3 regions of the Streptomyces sp. NPDC047880 genome follow, and region 2 is predicted to be linked to each of the others. Evidence: riboswitches for the same ligand, from Rfam matches in the RefSeq annotation. Region 2 holds a riboswitch; each other region holds the start of a gene.

What was found. Region 2 has a riboswitch for cyclic di-AMP ahead of AB0937_RS24035 (NlpC/P60 family protein). Riboswitches for the same ligand answer to the same signal wherever they lie in the genome.
Region 1: linked by a shared signal. The riboswitch ahead of AB0937_RS24435 (M23 family metallopeptidase) and the one ahead of AB0937_RS24035 (NlpC/P60 family protein) in region 2 are both predicted to bind cyclic di-AMP.
Region 3: linked by a shared signal. The riboswitch ahead of AB0937_RS17535 (transglycosylase family protein) and the one ahead of AB0937_RS24035 (NlpC/P60 family protein) in region 2 are both predicted to bind cyclic di-AMP.

The regions. Positions count from the first base shown of each region.
Region 1 is NZ_JBEZOK010000017.1:71,035-76,792, reverse strand. It holds gene AB0937_RS24440 (pitrilysin family protein) at 1-1,162, shown strand, start outside; cyclic di-AMP (ydaO/yuaA leader) riboswitch at 1,355-1,519, shown strand; gene AB0937_RS24435 (M23 family metallopeptidase) at 1,532-2,320, shown strand; gene AB0937_RS24430 (GntR family transcriptional regulator) at 2,554-3,249, shown strand; gene AB0937_RS24425 (HPr family phosphocarrier protein) at 3,446-3,727, opposite strand; gene AB0937_RS24420 (GNAT family N-acetyltransferase) at 3,906-5,758, shown strand, end outside.
Region 2 is NZ_JBEZOK010000016.1:188,445-194,202, reverse strand. It holds gene AB0937_RS24050 (NlpC/P60 family protein) at 1-675, opposite strand, end outside; gene AB0937_RS24045 (hypothetical protein) at 1,094-1,447, shown strand; gene AB0937_RS24040 (hypothetical protein) at 1,425-2,354, opposite strand; gene AB0937_RS24035 (NlpC/P60 family protein) at 2,479-3,666, opposite strand; cyclic di-AMP (ydaO/yuaA leader) riboswitch at 3,675-3,846, opposite strand; gene pcrA (DNA helicase PcrA) at 4,161-5,758, shown strand, end outside.
Region 3 is NZ_JBEZOK010000010.1:93,372-99,129, forward strand. It holds gene AB0937_RS17525 (septum formation initiator family protein) at 1-398, opposite strand, end outside; gene eno (phosphopyruvate hydratase) at 517-1,797, opposite strand; gene AB0937_RS17535 (transglycosylase family protein) at 2,058-2,744, opposite strand; cyclic di-AMP (ydaO/yuaA leader) riboswitch at 2,749-2,915, opposite strand; gene AB0937_RS17540 (transglycosylase family protein) at 3,143-4,108, opposite strand; gene AB0937_RS17545 (cytochrome P450) at 4,229-5,527, opposite strand; gene AB0937_RS17550 (nucleoside triphosphate pyrophosphohydrolase) at 5,663-5,758, opposite strand, start outside.

The sequences.
Region 1 (5,758 bases), on a different contig from region 2:
CTCCGAGGGCACCGACAAGCACTCCGCCGAGGACTTCGCGGCCGAGCTGGAGCGTGCCGGCGCCACCCTCGACGCGCACGCCGACCATCCCGGCGTCCGGCTCAGCCTGGAGGTGCCGGCCTCCCGGCTCGCCAAGGGGCTGGGGCTGATCGCCGACGCACTGCGGGCGCCCGCCTTCGCCGACAGCGAGGTCGAGCGGCTGGTGAACAACCGCCTCGACGAGATCCCGCACGAGCTGGCCAACCCCTCCCGGCGTGCCGCGAAGGAGCTCTCCAAGGAGCTGTTCCCGGCGGACTCCCGCATGTCGCGGCCGCGGCAGGGCACCGAGGAGACCGTCGCCGCGATCGACTCCGCGGCCGTACGGGCTTTCTACGAGAAGCACGTCCGTCCCGCCACCGCCACCGCGGTGGTCGTCGGCGACCTCACCGGCATCGACCTCGACGCCCTGCTCGCGGACACGCTGGGCGCCTGGACGGGCTCCCCGGCCGAGCCGCGGCCCGTGCTGCCGGTGACCGCCGACGACACCGGCCGGGTCGTCATCGTGGACCGCCCAGGCGCCGTCCAGACGCAGCTGCTGATCGGCCGGATCGGTCCGGACCGGCACGACCGCGTGTGGCCCGCGCAGGTGCTCGGCACGTACTGCCTGGGCGGCACCCTCACGTCGCGCCTGGACCGCGTCCTGCGCGAGGAGAAGGGCTACACCTATGGCGTCCGGGCGTTCGGCCAGGTCCTCAGGTCCGCCCCGGACGGCACCGGTGCCGCGATGCTCGCCATCAGCGGTTCCGTCGACACGCCCAACACCGGCCCCGCCCTGGAGGACCTCTGGACGGTGCTGCGCACCCTGGCAGCGGAGGGCCTGACCGACGCCGAGCGGGACGTCGCCGTGCAGAACCTGGTCGGCGTGGCGCCGCTGAAGTACGAGACGGCGGCGGCCGTCGCGAGCACGCTGGCCGACCAGGTCGAGCAGCACCTGCCGGACGACTACCAGGCCACGCTGTACCGGCAGCTCGCCGCTACCGGCACCGTGGAGGCCACCGCGGCGGCCGTCAGCGCCTTCCCGGTGGACCGTCTGGTGACCGTCCTCGTCGGTGACGCGGCGCAGATCAAGGCGCCCGTGGAGGCCCTCGGCATCGGCGAAGTCACCGTCGTCACCGCTGAGTAGCCGCACGCGCGTGCAGGGGCCCTGGTTGTCTTCCACGGCACCAGGGCCCCTTTATGCCCGAATTGGTATGGGAGTTGCCTGTCTGCCCTGTGGGATGCGCTACAAAAGCCGGGATCCGTTTGGGAATTGAAAGCGGCGCCGCTTAGCGTCATCCGGGCTGTTCGTCAGGCAGTGCGCCGCGCCCGCGGCACCGGACAGTCATCGCCGAGTCCCCGTACGGCGCGAGCCAGGGGAGCCGGGGACCCACCGCAGTCCCTGGGGTGAATCGGACGCCCGCGCGTACCGCGAGGGAGTCCGTAGGAGACCTTCCTGCTCCGAACCCGTCAGCTAACCCGGTAGGCGAGAGGGAAGGAAAGGATCAGCCACCACATGGCGTTCACTCGCGCCACCGGGAAGCACCGTCGTCCCAGCAGGATCCAGCGCGGCACCGCCCGCGCGGCGGGCGTCGCGGCCCTCGCCACCACCGGCGTGATCGGCACCGTGGCGGCCCCCGCGGCCTTCGCCGCCGAGCCCAGCGCGGAGCAGACGGGTCTCACCCCGGTCGTCACCATGGGCGACACCGTGGCCCAGCAGATCGACGCCCAGGCCGTCGCGCAGCAGCAGGCCGCCGACGAGGCCGCCGCCAAGCAGAAGGCCGAGGAGGCCGCCCGCAAGCGGGCCGCCGAGGTGGCCGAGAAGGCCAAGGAGGCGGCCGAGAAGGCCCGTGCGGCCAAGGAGCGCGCCGCCCGCGAGGCCGAGCGCAAGCGTCTCAACGCCTTCGTGTCCCCGATCTCCGGCTCGTACGTCTCCACCGCCTACAAGGCCAGCAGCGGTCTGTGGTCCTCCGGCAGCCACACCGGCGTGGACTTCCACGCCGCCAGCGGCACCTCCGTCCACGCGGTCGGCATGGGCGAGGTCGTCGAGGCCGGCTGGGGCGGCTCCTACGGCAACAACATCGTGATCAAGATGAACGACGGCACCTACACCCAGTACGGCCACCTGTCGTCCATCAGCGTCTCGGTCGGCCAGAAGGTCACCCCCGGCCAGCAGATCGGCCTGTCCGGTGCGACCGGCAACGTCACCGGCCCGCACCTGCACTTCGAGGCCCGAACGAGCCCCGAGTACGGCTCCGACATCGACCCGGTCGCCTACCTCCGTTCGCACGGCGTCAGCCTCTGACCGGAACCTCATCGCCGTTCCCGAAAGCCCCGGCTCCCCGAGCCGGGGCTTTCGGCGTTTGCGGCCTCCGGACGGCTCCCGGGGCGGTCCTCAGGGATGGCTCCTCGGACGTCCGCTGTCCAAAAAATATCCATGGATTCCCGCTTGCCGTCGGAAATTCCCGCTCATTGCAATAGAGTCACGGAACACGCGCCGCTCGCCGGCGTTTCACGGGGATTAAGCGGAGGTCGGTCATGCGTATTCCCGCGCACTCGGTGTGCACTGCCATCCGGGACGACATCGTCGCGGGGGTCCACGCGCGCGGCAGCCGGCTCACCGAGGAACTCCTCGCACGCCGCTACGGCGTCTCGCGTGTGCCCGTCCGGGAGGCGCTGCGCACACTGGAGGCCGAGGGCTTCGTGGTGACCCGCAGGCACGCGGGTGCATGCGTGGCCGAACCCACCGAGCAGGAGGCTGCCGACCTGCTGGAGATGCGGATGCTCCTGGAGCCGCTCGGCGCGGCCCGGGCCGCCCAGCGCCGTACCGAGGCGCATCTGAAGGTCCTGCGCGGCCTGGTCCGGCTGGGTCAGGACCGGGCCCGCCGCGGCACCGGCGACGACCTGCGCTCCCTGGGCGTGTGGTTCCACGAGACGCTCGCCCAGGCCTCCGGCAGCCCCGCCCTGACGTCGATGCTGACCCAGCTCCGCCACAAGATCGCGTGGATGTACACCGTGGAGGCGCCGCTCAGCCCGGTGGAGTCCTGGACGGAGCACGGCGCGATCGTGGATGCGGTGGCGCGCGGGGACGGCGAGCGCGCGCGGGCGGTCACGGCGCTGCACGCCGAGCGCGCGGCCGGGGCGCACCGCCTGCGTATCGGCTCCGCCGGGGAGCGCGCCGACCGTGTGAGGAACTCGCAACATGCCGTCAACACGGCGAGCCTGCGGCATTAACACGGAAGCCGTATACAAAGAGAGGGTAATTCTCGGGGTTCCTCGGGTGCGCTCGGTTATTCCCGGGCTTCTCGAGGGTTTATTTCGGCTGCCCGGACACGGAATTACTTCTGCCTGTCGACCGGTAATGGCGAAGGGCTCGCCCGGTGAATTCGGACGAGCCCTTCAGTGTGCGCCGGACAGGGCGCCGGGGAAATCACACGGTCTCGGGCAGTTCCTCGAGACCCTCGGAGACCAGCTTCGCCAGCCGGTCGAGGGCGGCGTCCGCGCCCTCGGCGTCGGAGGCGAGGACGATCTCCTCGCCTCCCTGGGCGCCGAGGCCCAGGACGGCCAGCATCGAGGCCGCGTTGACGGGGTTGCCGTCAGCCTTGGCGATCGTCACCGGGACGCCTGCGGCCGTGGCGGCTCGGACGAAGATGGAAGCGGGGCGGGCGTGGAGGCCCTCGGCCCAGCCGACGTTGACGCGGCGCTCAGCCATGTGTTGCTGCCCTTCGGTGTTCAGGGTTGTCTAGACCAGTTTCCCATAACGTGAAGCCACCCGGAGCGGTTCTCTCGGTCCACTCCGCAGGTGCCGTCGGATCGCGGCCTCGACCCGACTGACGCCCTCCACAGACTGCCTCGCGCCGTTGTCAGGCGCTAGCCGTACTCTGGGGCCCATGCAGACCTCGCCGGACCGGCACGAGTATCCCGCCCACTGGGAAGCCGACGTGGTGCTGCGCGACGGAGGCACCGCGCGCATCCGGCCCATCACCGTTGATGACGCCGATCGCCTGGTCAGCTTCTATGAGCAGGTCTCCGACGAGTCGAAGTACTACCGCTTCTTCGCGCCGTACCCGCGCCTGTCCGCCAAGGACGTCCACCGCTTCACGCACCACGACTTTGTGGACCGGGTGGGACTCGCGGCCACGGTCGGCGGCGAGTTCATCGCCACCGTACGCTACGACCGGATCGGCGCGGACGGAACGCCCGCGTCCGCACCCGCCGACGAGGCCGAGGTCGCCTTCCTCGTGCAGGACGCCCACCAGGGCCGCGGAGTCGCCTCCGCCCTGCTCGAACACATCGGAGCCGTAGCCCGCGAGCGCGGCATCCGCCGTTTCGCCGCCGAGGTGCTGCCCGCCAACACCAAGATGATCAAGGTGTTCACGGACGCCGGCTACACCCAGAAGCGCAGCTTCGAGGACGGCGTCGTCCGTCTGGAGTTCGACCTCGAACCCACCGACCGCTCCCTCGCCGTGCAGTACGCGCGCGAACACCGCGCCGAGGCGCGCTCCGTGCAGCGGCTGCTGGCCCCCGGCTCGGTCGCCGTCATCGGTGCCGGCCGCACACCCGGCGGCGTGGGCCGCAGCGTCCTCGGGAACATCCGGGACGCCGGTTACACCGGCCGCCTGTACGCGGTGAACAAGGCCCTCCCCGAGGGGCACAAGGAGCTCGACGGCGTGCCCGCCCACCGTTCGGTGCGGGACATCGACGGCCCGGTCGACCTCGCGGTCGTCGCCGTACCCGCCGAGCACGTCCCCGAGGTCGTCACCGAGTGCGGCGAACACGGCGTGCAGGGGCTGGTCGTGGTCTCCGCCGGGTACGCCGAGAGCGGCCCCGAGGGGCGCGAACGCCAGCGCGCCCTGGTGCGGCACGCGCGCACGTACGGCATGCGGATCATCGGCCCGAACGCCTTCGGCATCATCAACACCTCCCCGCAGGTACGCCTCAACGCCTCCCTCGCCCCCGAGGTGCCGCGCCCCGGCCGGATCGGTCTTTTCGCCCAGTCAGGCGCCATCGGCATCGCCCTGCTGTCCAGGCTGCACCGGCGCGGCGGCGGCGTCACGGGCGTCACCGGCGTCTCCACCTTCGTCTCCTCCGGCAACCGCGCCGACGTCTCCGGCAACGATGTCCTGCAGTACTGGTACGAGGACCCCGACACCGACGTCGTCCTCATGTACCTGGAGTCCATCGGCAACCCCCGCAAGTTCACCCGTCTCGCCCGCCGGACGGCCGCCGCCAAGCCCCTGGTCGTCGTCCAGGGCGCGCGGCACGGCGCCGCTCCCCAGGGGCACGCCGTCCGGGCGACCCGGCTCCCGCACGCGACCGTGTCGGCGCTGCTGCGGCAGGCCGGCGTCATCCGCGTCGACACCATCACCGAGCTGGTCGACGCGGGCCTGCTCCTCGCCCGCCAGCCCCTGCCCGCCGGGCCCAGGGTGGCGATCCTCGGCAACTCCGAGTCACTCGGCCTGCTGACGTACGACGCGTGCCTGGCCGAGGGCCTCAGGCCGCACCCCCCGCAGGACCTGACCACGGCGGCCTCCGCGGCCGACTTCCACGCGGCCCTGTCCCACGCGCTGGCCGACGACCGGTGCGACGCCGTCGTCGTCACCGCCATACCGGCGGTGGGGGAGGGCTCGGTCGGCGACGCGGCCCTCGCGCAGGCCCTGCGCTCGGCATCGGCTGCGGCTCCGGCCAAACCGGTCCTGGTGGTCCACGTGGAGCTCGGCGGCCTCGCCGAGGCCCTGTCGGC
Region 2 (5,758 bases):
GAGAGCGTCCCGGCCGTCCGCCGACCGCGAGGCCCGGTCCTGGGAGACGCCCAGCGGGGAACGTTCCTGCGCGTCGAGCCGGGACAGCAGCCGCTGTGCCGATCCCAGCCTGCCGGTGATCGTCCTCTTGTGCCGCTTCAGCTCGCCCTGCCGCGACTTCAGGGACGTCAGCTCGATGTGGGCGGCGCCGCGCAGCTGCTCGATCTCCCGGAGCTGCTTGCGCACACGCGCCACGGCGGCGCTCTGCCGGGTCTCGGCCCGCTCGACGAACTCGGCGTTCTCGAGGTACCGGTCGGGATCGTCGGAGAGGGCGAGCTGCACCGCGGGGTCGATACCACCGGCGCGGTACTGCGCGGCGGCGACCGATCCCAGGGCGTCGCGGGCGGAGTTGAGACGCTCCTCCTTGCGCGCCGCCTGGTCCTGGAGGTCCCTCAGCCGCTGCCCGGCCGCCGCGGCCTTCTCCTTCGCGCCGTTGTACTTCTCGGTGGCGACCTCCGCCTCCTGGTACAGCTGGTCCACCTTGGCCTTGACCTGGCCGGGGGTGAGCTGTGGTTCGGCGTGTCCGGTTCCGTCGAAGCCCGTCGCCGTCGCCGCGCCCGCGAGGGCGATCGTGACGGCCGTACGGGCCTTGCCGCCACCCAATGCGCGCTGTCGGGGCTTGCGGTGCGCTGCCAACTGGAGGCCACGTCCTTTCCTCGACCGCCGGCGGGTGCGGCCGCCGGCGGGGAGCGGACGGGCGGCCTGCGCGTCCGGCGACGGCCCGCACAGGGGGAGCGGACCGCCGCCGGACTGTTTCGGCGGTGGTGTCCGACTGCCGCCCCTGGCCCGGGCGGCGGTGGGGAGCCGGGCACCTGGTGGGGACGCTAAGCGTCACTGTGGCGGGCCGGTGGCGGGTGTGCGGAAGTGTCTCGAGAGGACCGACGGTGACCGTATGCGACCGCGAGTCCGCTGCGGCGCCGTCTACTTCACTCAGCGTGATGACCGATGCGTCGAATCGTCAGCGAGTGACCGTGATCGGATGCTATGGGGTGCATGTGTGTACCCATGGGCCGGTGTCGGGCGGCCCTGGAGGCCCTGATTAGGCTCCGGCCCCATGGACGTACTCATCCACCTCTTCGTCGGCCTCCACATCATCGGCATCGCCTCGCTCCTGGGCGGCTTCCTCACCCAGATGAAGGCGATGGGCGAGGGCACCGCCCGCTTCACCCCCGCGATGCTGCACGGTGCGTTCACGATGCTGGTCACGGGTGTGATCCTGGTCGGCCTCAACCAGGCCGACGACCAGACCGTGAACAACATCAAGATCGGCGTGAAGCTGGCCCTGCTGATCGTGATCCTCGGCCTGGTCTACGTGAAGCGGGACGACGAGAAGGTCGACAAAGGCCTCTTCGGCCTGGTGGGTCTGCTGACCACGGCGAACGTCTTCATCGCCGTGCTCTGGACCTGATCCGGGAACGCCGGGCGGAGGCGAGGGCCCAGACGGTGCACCCGAGCCAGGCGGCCACCGCGATCCACAGCAGCACCTCCCCGGCGACATCGAGCCAGGGGACGCCGAGAGCGGCGGCGACCGCGAGGGCGGCCTCGGCCGTCACGACCGCGGCGAACACGGTCGCCCAGCGCCGTACGTCGTAGCGGTGCCGGGGCCAGAAGAGCTCGGCGAGGAGCAGGGCGACGCAGGCGACCAGTGCGAGCACGAGCAGCGTGACCGTCGTCGTGCGCAGGACGTCGGCGTTCTCCTCGTTCCACAGGTACAGGCGCGGGCTGTCGGCGGCGAGGAGACGCGCCCCGGCGAGTGCGGAGAGGGCGAGGGCGCCGGCCGCCAGCCACTGGTCCCCGCGCCCCTCCTCCACCTGCCGGGGCTGGAACCGGAACAGGGCGAAGCCGTAGAGCGTGAGTCCCAGCCAGAACAGCACGAGGGCCGCGTGGGCGAGCCAGGCCGCCGCGTCGGCTGCGGCGAGCGTCGCGCCGAGCACGGCGAGCCCCTCGGTGGCCACGCAGCGCAGGAACACCGTTCCGCGGCGCCCCTGGGCCTCCGTGGTGAGCAGCACCGCCCAGAGCACCATGGCGAGCGCCAGCAGCGCCGCCGCCAGGGTCTGCTGTCCGGTCGCCAAGAAGCCGGTGCCGAGGACGGCGGTCGCCGCCACCATGGTGAGCTCGGCCGGCGTCTCCGTCCGCCACTCGCCGTGCGCCCGCTGGGCCAGGCCCGCGGCCGCCCCCAGCCAGCCCGCGCAGGCCAGGGCGAGGGTGATGCGGGCGAGGACCGCGTACCCCGCCGAGTCCAGGCCGACCGACACGATGCCGGTCGCCAGCGCGTATGTCGACCACCAGGTGGCGAACAGGGAGGGACCGGACATAGCGCCGATGCTAGAGAGCGGCGCGCGCGAGGAGAGAGGGGCACGCGCGCGTGCCCCTCAAAAACGTGCGACCTTGCCCCGCAGGAACGTGCGCCCGTGCCCCTCGAAGACGTGACGGGACCGGTCAGGCCGGGCGGACCACGCTGTGGATCGCCGACTCGCCGTCGTAGTAGATCGACTCCTCGCGGACGTACGTCCCGGGCTTCGGGGCGTGGATCATCATGCCGTTTCCGATGTAGATCCCGACGTGGGTGACGTCGTCGTAGAAGAAGACCAGGTCGCCGGGCTGGGCCTGGGAGAGCGGAACCGTGGTTCCGGCGTTCACCTGGTCGTAGGTCGTGCGCGGCAGGGTGACGCCCGCGGCCTTCCAGGCGGCCTGGGTCAGGCCCGAGCAGTCGTACGAGCCGGGCCCGACGGCGCCCCACACGTACGGCTTGCCGATCTGGGCGCGGGCGAAGGCCAGCGCCTTGTCGGCCTTGGAGGCGTACGAGGAGTCGGCCGGGGCCGTCGAGGAGGGCGAGCCGGAGCCCGTGGATCCAGTGGAGCCCGACGAGGCCGTCCCGCCGTCCTGCTGCCGGGCGGCCTCCTCCTGCGCCTGCTGCCGCGCGGCCTGCTGCCGGGCCAGCTCGTCGGCCTTGCGGGCGGCCTCCTCCCGCTCTGCCTTCTCGATCGCCGCGAGCCGGGCCTTCTCCTCGGCGGTCAGCTTCGACATCAGCTCGCGCGCGTCGGCGAGCTTGCGCTGGACGGTGGCCTTGGCCGTCTTCAGGTCGCCCTGCGACTCGGTGAGCGTCTCGAGGCTCTCGGTGGCCTCCTGGCGCTTCTTCATCGTCTCGGACTGCTGGGTGACGTAATCGTCGACCGCGACCTTCTGGCGGCCCGTCATCCGGTCCATCAGCTGGGTCTGGTCGAAGTAGTCCTGCGGGGTGTCCGCCAGCAGGAACGTCGCCGTGTCCGGGGCGGCGGCGCCGGTGCGGTACTGGGCGGAGGCGAAGGAACCCAGCTCCTCGCGCGCCTCGTTGAGCTTCTGGGTGCGCTGGGCGACGTCGTCGAGGAGGGTGTCGACGCGCTTGCGCTGCTTCGCGGTCTTCTCCTTGGCCGCGTTGTACTTGTCGGTCGCCGACTCGGCCTGGCGGTACAGGTCGTCGACCTTCTTCTCGATTTCCTCGAGGCTGGGCTTGTCGTCGGCCGCGGGGGCGGCGTTGGCCGACTGGGAGAGCAGGGCCACGGAGGTGAGGGCCGCCGTTGCCAGGGCGGGGGTCCGTATGCCTGCCACGCGCGTACCCGTAGGACGCGACTTGCGGTGCGACGCCAAGGGAGGCGACTCCTTCCATGTTCCGCCTACCGGGTTAGCTGTCGGGTTCGGGCGGGTGGTTCGGAAGGTTTGCCCTACGGCCTCTCCGCACAGGGAGTCGGGCCGATTCACCCCAGGTTCACGGTTGGGTCCCCGGCTCCGGCTGCCGCTGCGGCACACCGGACTCGGCGGAGGCCGCGCGGCCCGGCGACGTTCGCCGGTGGGGGTCATGCGGCCTGGTCGCACGGTAGCCAACTCGTGTGGCCCCTGTGAAGGTTGATGGGTGATATGCCCGATACATTTTCGTGACCTTATCCCCGGGCGTTGCCGAGAGTGAGCGATCAAGGGGGATTGATGGTTGTAGATCCGCATATGGGGTGGGTGTAGCAGGGCGTGATCATGCGGTCATGGAGGGCGACAACGCGCCGCCGGGTGCTCGGCCGGCCGTCGGTCGCGCGGGGATGTTCTCAGGGCGGCGGCGGGCTGTCAGTGGGGCGCCCTAGACTCGGAGAGCGATGAGCAGCCTCTTTGACGACAACTTCCTGGCGAACCTCCAGGCCCAGCGGGGCCCGGCCGACGAGCCCCCGCCGCCGCCCGAGGACGATCACGTTCCGGAGCCGATCCCGGACTATCTGTTCGGCGGGAAGTTCGACACGCCCCCGGACCGGGACGCCTACTACCGCGACGGCGCCCCCCGCCCGGTGATCGACTCCGCCGCGCTGCTGGAAGGGCTGAACGACAACCAGCGCGCCGCCGTCGTCCACTCCGGCTCCCCCCTGCTCATCGTGGCCGGCGCCGGCTCCGGCAAGACCCGTGTGCTCACGCACCGCATCGCCCACCTGCTCGCCGAGCGGGACGTGCACCCGGGCCAGATCCTCGCGATCACGTTCACCAACAAGGCCGCCGGCGAGATGAAGGAGCGTGTCGAGCAGCTCGTCGGCCCGCGCGCGAACGCCATGTGGGTCATGACCTTCCACAGCGCGTGCGTGCGCATCCTGCGACGGGAGAGCAAGAAGCTCGGCTTCACCTCCTCCTTCTCGATCTACGACGCCGCCGACTCCAAGCGCCTGATGGCCCTGGTCTGCCGCGACCTGGACCTCGACCCCAAGCGTTTCCCGCCGAAGTCCTTCAGCGCCAAGATCAGCAACCTGAAGAACGAGCTGATCGACGAGGAGGACTTCGCCGCCCAGGCCACCGACGGCTTCGAGAAGACCCTCGCCCAGGCCTACGCCATGTACCAGTCGCGGCTGCGCGAGGCGAACGCGCTCGACTTCGACGACCTGATCATGACGACGGTCAACCTGCTGCGCGCCTTCCCGGACGTCGCCGAGCACTACCGCCGCCGCTTCCGGCACGTCCTGGTCGACGAGTACCAGGACACCAACCACGCGCAGTACGCCCTGGTCCGCGAGCTGGTCGGCACCTCCGAGCACCCGGTCGACGTGCCGCCCGAGGCCGAGATCCCGCCCGCCGAGCTGTGCGTGGTGGGTGACGCCGACCAGTCGATCTACGCCTTCCGCGGCGCGACGATCCGCAACATCCTCCAGTTCGAGGAGGACTACCCGGACGCGACGACGATCCTGCTCGAGCAGAACTACCGCTCCACACAGACGATCCTCAGCGCCGCCAACGCCGTCATCGAGCGCAACGAGTCCCGCCGCCCCAAGAACCTGTGGACCAACGCGGGCACCGGCGCCCGGATCACCGGCTACGTCGCCGACACCGAGCACGACGAGGCGCAGTTCGTCGCCGACGAGATAGACCGCCTCACGGACACCGGCGAGGCCAAGGCCGGCGACGTCGCCGTCTTCTACCGCACCAACGCCCAGTCCCGTGTCTTCGAAGAGGTCTTCATCCGCGTCGGCCTGCCCTACAAGGTCGTCGGCGGCGTCCGCTTCTACGAGCGCAAGGAGGTCCGGGACGTCCTGGCCTACCTGCGCGTGCTGTCCAACCCCGAGGACTCGGTGCCGCTGCGCCGGATCCTCAACGTCCCCAAGCGGGGCATCGGCGACCGCGCCGAGGCGATGATCGACGCCCTGTCCCAGCGGGAGAAGATCAGCTTCCCGCAGGCGCTCAAGCGCGTCGACGAGGCGTACGGCATGGCCGCGCGCTC
Region 3 (5,758 bases), on a different contig from region 2:
GTGCGCGACTGCTTCGCCGCGTGCGGGTCGACGACGATGAAGCCCGTCTCCCCCGGCATCACGTAGTGCAACCGCTGCCGGATCTGCTGCTCGGCGTACGCGTCGTCCTGCCAGCGCGCCTTCAGGTCGCGCAGCCGTTCGACGCGCTCACGGGCCTGCCGCTGCTCGCGCTGCAGGTCGTCGATCTCGGCGCGCTGCGAGACGTACTCCCGCATCGGGTAGGCCAGGGCCACGATCAGCGAGCACATCACCAGGGCGAGCAGCGCGGCCCGGCCGGTCAGCCGCGAGCGGCGGGCCTGGCGCCTGGTCTGGGAACGGTAGACCCGGGCCGCGGTCTGCTCGCCGAGCAACCGGATCCTGGTCGCGGTGGAGAACCGGTCCCGGTCCTTCACGGCCATCTGTCCGCCTCCCGCTCCACCGTCCTACGCGCGTACGTCCCCGGACACGGTACGGGACCGGGTACGGGGACGTACGTACGACTGGCTACGGCTTGACCCCGTAGGGGTCAGTGCCGGGTCAGCCCTTGAACCGCGGGAAGGCGCTGCGGCCGGCGTAGACCGCGGCGTCGTCGAGGATCTCCTCGATGCGCAGCAGCTGGTTGTACTTGGCGACGCGCTCGGAGCGGGCCGGGGCGCCGGTCTTGATCTGGCCGCAGTTGGTCGCGACGGCCAGGTCGGCGATGGTGACGTCCTCGGTCTCGCCGGATCGGTGGGACATCATGCACTTGAAGCCGTTGCGCTGGGCCAGCTCGACGGCGTCCAGCGTCTCGGTGAGCGAACCGATCTGGTTCACCTTCACGAGCAGCGCGTTGGCCGCGCCCTCCTCGATGCCGCGGGCGAGGCGCTCGGGGTTGGTGACGAACAGGTCGTCGCCGACGAGCTGGACCTTGTCACCGAGCTTGGCGGTGATGGTCTTCCAGCCCTCCCAGTCGTCCTCGAACAGCGGGTCCTCGATGGAGACGAGCGGGTACGCGTCGACGAGCTCCGCGTAGTACTCGGTCATCTCGGCGGCGGAGCGGGTCTTGCCCTCGAAGGTGTAGGAGCCGTCCTTGTAGAACTCGGAGGCGGCGACGTCGAGGGCGAGGGCGATCTGCTCGCCGGGGGTGTAGCCGGCCTCCTTGATGGCCTCGAGGATGAGGTCGAGGGCCTCGCGGTTGGAGCCGAGGTTCGGGGCGAAGCCGCCCTCGTCGCCGAGGCCGGTGGCCAGGCCCTTGCTCTTCAGGACCTTCTTCAGCGTGTGGTAGACCTCGGCACCCCAGCGCAGGGCCTCGGAGAAGGACTCCGCGCCGATCGGGGCGATCATGAACTCCTGGATGTCCACGTTGGAGTCGGCGTGCGAGCCGCCGTTCAGGATGTTCATCATCGGCACCGGCAGCAGGTGCGCGTTGGGGCCGCCCAGGTAGCGGAACAGCGGCAGGTCGCTGGCCTCGGAGGCGGCGTGGGCGACGGCGAGCGAGACGCCGAGGATGGCGTTGGCGCCGAGGGAGCCCTTGTTGTCGGTGGCGTCCAGGTCGAACATCGCCTGGTCGATCAGGCGCTGCTCGGTGGCGTCATAGCCGACCAGCTCCGGGCCGATCTGCTCGATGACGGCGAGGACGGCCTTCTCCACGCCCTTGCCGAGGTAGCGGTTCGAGTCGCCGTCGCGGAGCTCGATGGCCTCGAAGGCGCCCGTGGAGGCGCCGGACGGGACGGCGGCACGACCGGTGCTGCCGTCGTCGAGGCCGACCTCGACCTCGACCGTGGGGTTGCCTCGGGAGTCCAGGATTTCCCGGGCTACGACGACGTCGATGGACGGCACGAGCATCTCCTTCTTGATGTGACGCGGTACGCGGGTCGCGCGGACCCGGCGAGGTGCGGGCCCGGTGGCTCGCGACATGAGCCTAACCGGCCCGGGGCGATCGGCCACCGGGTCGCCCACCTCATGGACAGAACCGAGAGTAAATTGTTTCCGAACGGAACAAAGCCCGTTGCCGAAAAAACCCCGCCCCGGTGCGTACGGGGGGTGACGCACCGGGGCGGGGAGCCCGTGGACCCGGGAGGGTCCGGGTGGGCCGCTGCTTACTTCAGGTGCAGCTGCTGGCCCGGGTAGATGAGGTTGGCGTCCTCGAGGATGTCCTTGTTCAGCTCGAACAGCTTCTCCCAGCCGCCCTTGACCTTCTTGTCCGCGGCGATCGAGCTGAGGGTGTCGCCCTTGACGACCTTGTACTCGCCGTCGCCCTTCTTGACCTTCTTGCCGGTCGGGGTGGTGACGGTCTTCTTGGCCGCCGGGCGCTCGTCGGAGCGGGAGGCCGGCTGCTGCTGGGTCTCGCGGGAGTCGGTGCTCTGCTGCGAGGTGCTGCCGGAGTCGCTCGAGGAGCCGCCGCCGGTGTAGCCGGCGCTCGACAGGCCCTTGCCACAGACCGGCCAGGCGCCCTTGCCCTGGCTCGCCAGGACCTTCTCGGCGACCTGGATCTGCTGGTCCTTGCTGGCCTTGTCGGCGGTGGAAGCGTACTGGGTGCCGCCGTAAGCGGCCCAGGTGGAGGCGGAGAACTGCAGACCGCCGTAGTAGCCGTTGCCGGTGTTGATGGACCAGTCGCCGCCGGACTCGCACTGGGCGACCGCGTCCCACTCGGAGGCGGTGGCGGCGGAGGCGTTGCCGGCCGCCATCAGCGGGGCGGCGACGGCGGCGCCGGCGACACCGGCGACGGCGATGGCACGGGTGGCCTTGGACGGACGACGGTGCTTGCCCTTGCTGGAAAACAGCATGGATGGATCCCCTCACCGACGCCTGCGAGGTGAGCTGTCGGGTTCGGGCCGGTTGAGTTGCCCGGCCGCGTCCCTCCCGGGACACGGCTTCACCCCAAGCCCTTCCGGCACAACCTGCCGGTCGGGCACCTACCTTGGGTCCCCCGCTCCTGCCTACGGCGCTTGACGCGACGACTGTTCCCGTGCGGCCGCTGGCAGGATTCGGCGTTGCGGCAGCCGGGGCTCGCGGTGGCGAGCGGTCATGACCGTAGACACGCGATCGGCGGAATTTCAAAGACGATCAGGGCTTCTGAGATCTATCTCTCAGGGCCCCAAACGGGACATCAGCCGCGAATCGGGGCGCTAACTCGCACGGTTTCGGGGCGACTTCCGCCCCGGTTTCCGCACTGCCCGAACAGCTACTTCTCGTCCGCTTCGCCCTCCACCGTGAGCTTCTCACCGGGGAGGATGAGGTCCGGGTCGGCGCCGACGGACTTCTCGTTGCTCTCGTAGAGCTCGTGCCATCCGCCGCTGACGTCAAGGGAGTCGGCGATGGACCAGAGGCTGTCGCCGACACCCACGATGTAGGCACCCTCGGAGGCGTCGCGGGAGCTGTCGTCACCGCGCGAGGCGTGCCGGCCCGTGGACCCGCCCGTACGACCGTCCTCGGACTCCCGGGTCTCGTCGGCGCTGGGGCCGCGATGGCGGCCGGAGCCGGTGTCGGTCAGCTCCGAGGAGTCGCCCGCGGACTGCGAGTTGGACTTGTCACCCTTGGAGCCGGCCGACGAGGAGCTGCCGGACTGCCGACCCTTCGGCGATTCGGTGGATTCGGGCGACTTGTCCGGATCGGCGTTCTCATCCTTCGAGGCCGACGACCCGTCAGGCGACGACGAGGGCGACGGGGAAGCGCTCTCCGACAGGGACGAACCGAGCGAGTCGAGCAAACCGGGCGAGTCCACTTCACCGGACGAGTCGGACGATTCCGACGATTCGGATGAATCTGATTCCTTGTCCTGTTCGAGGCCGGAGAGCAGGCCACAGGTGCGCCATGCGCCGACCCCCTGGTCGGCGAGGATTCTCTCGGCCACGGCTATCTGCTGGGAGCGGCTGGCCAGGTCGGCGCTCGCGGCGTAGTCGAGGCCGCCGTGGCCCTCCCAGTCCTCCTGGGACAACTGCAGGCCGCCGTAGTAGCCGTTGCCGCTGTTCTGGCTCCAGGCGCCGCCGGACTCGCAGTCCGCGACCCGGTCCCAGGTCGTGCCGTCGGCCGCGCTGGCGCCGGAGGCCCCGAGGAGGGGGATCGCGATGGCGGAGCCGGTCACTCCGGCCGCGACGAGGAGAGCCGGAGCCTGGCGGGGGCGACGGTGCCGACCGTTCCCGGAGAGCATACGGAGACCTTTCACGTGACAGCAGTGACCGACGCGGCGCGATACCGGCCGCGTTGATGGGTGAACGTATCGGCAGACGATCACTTGTCACAAGTTCATGCCGCGCAGATCACGTGAAGATCACAGACCTGATGTTTCGTCACGTCCGGCCGGTGCGAACTCCACCGGCAGCGTGCGCAGCCCCCGCATGATGAGGCCGCCACGCCACCTCAGCTCGGCCGGATCCACGGCGAGCCGGAGGTCCGGGAGCCGGGTGAGGAGCGTGGCGAGCGCGGTCTGGCCCTCCAGGCGGGCCAGCGGGGCGCCGAGGCAGTAGTGGATGCCGTGGCCGTATCCGAGGTGCTGGTTGTCACGGCGGGAGAGGTCCAGGACGTCCGGATCGGCGAACCGCTCCGGGTCCCGGTCCGCGGCGGCCAGCACGACGAGGACGGGGTCGCCCTCCTCGATGCGCTGCCCGCCGAGGGTGAGGGACTGCGTGGCGAAGCGCCAGGTGGCGAGTTCGACGGGGCCGTCGTAGCGGAGGAGTTCCTCGACGCCGGTCTCCAGGAGGGCGCTCTCCCCCGCGGCCAGGGACGCCTGGAGCCGGGCACGCTGCCCGGGGTGGGTGAGCAGGGCGTAGGTGCCGTTGCCGATCAGGTTGACGGTCGTCTCGAATCCGGCGAACAGCAGGATGAAGGCCATGGCCGCCGCCTCGTTCTCGGTGAGGTGCTCGCCGTGGTCGGAGGCGCGGATCAGACCCGAGATGAGGTCCTCACCCAGGGCTGGCTCGGCCGGCAGCGCCTCGCGCTTGCGGTGGATGAGGTCGGCGAGATAGCCGCGCATCTTCTTCACGGACCGCGCCACGCCGCCCCTGGGTCCGCCCTGGTGACGGATCATCATGCCCGCCCAGTCGCGGAAGTCGTCCTGGTCCTCACGCGGGACGCCGAGCAGGTCGCAGATGGCGTAGATGGGGAGCGGGAAGGCGAACTCGTGGATCAGGTCGGCGGAGCCCTTCGCCGCGAATCCGTCGATGAGGGTGTCGGTGAGCTCCTGCACCCGCGGCGCGAACTCGGCGACCCGGCGGGGCGTGAACGCCTTGGACACGAGCCGCCGCAGCCGGGTGTGGTCCGGCGGGTCGATGTTGAGCAGGTGCGTCATCAGCTCCGCCTTGCGCTCCCCGGGGATCCCCGTCTTGCCCTTGGCGTGCGCCGGTTCGTCGTGATGCGCCGGGTTCTTGGAGAGCCGGGGGTCGGCGAGCGTCTGCTTGGCGTCGGCGTACCGCGTGACCAGCCATGCCTCCACACCGCTCGGGAGCCGCGTCCGGTGGACGGGGCTGTGCTCGCGGAGCCAGGCGTAGGCGGGGTAGGGGTCGCTCGCGAACTCCCAGGTGAAGAGGTCGGGAGCGGGCGGGGGCGGGCTGGGCCTGTGCTGGTCGGTCACGCGTCGACCGTATCCGGCTTCCTGCGGTCCCCCCGCCCGGCGTCGGTGCTCGGCCGAGCGGGCCCCCCGGCACGCCCCGCCCCGGTCCGACAGGCCCCGGGCCCGGCGACGCCGGCCTGCTCCGAACGCCGGGCCCTAGCCTTCGGCCTGCCGGATCGCGTCGCGGTAGGCGCGGGCCGCCGCTCTCAGGGCCGCCTCCGGGTCGACGCCCTCCGACTCGGCGCGGACGGC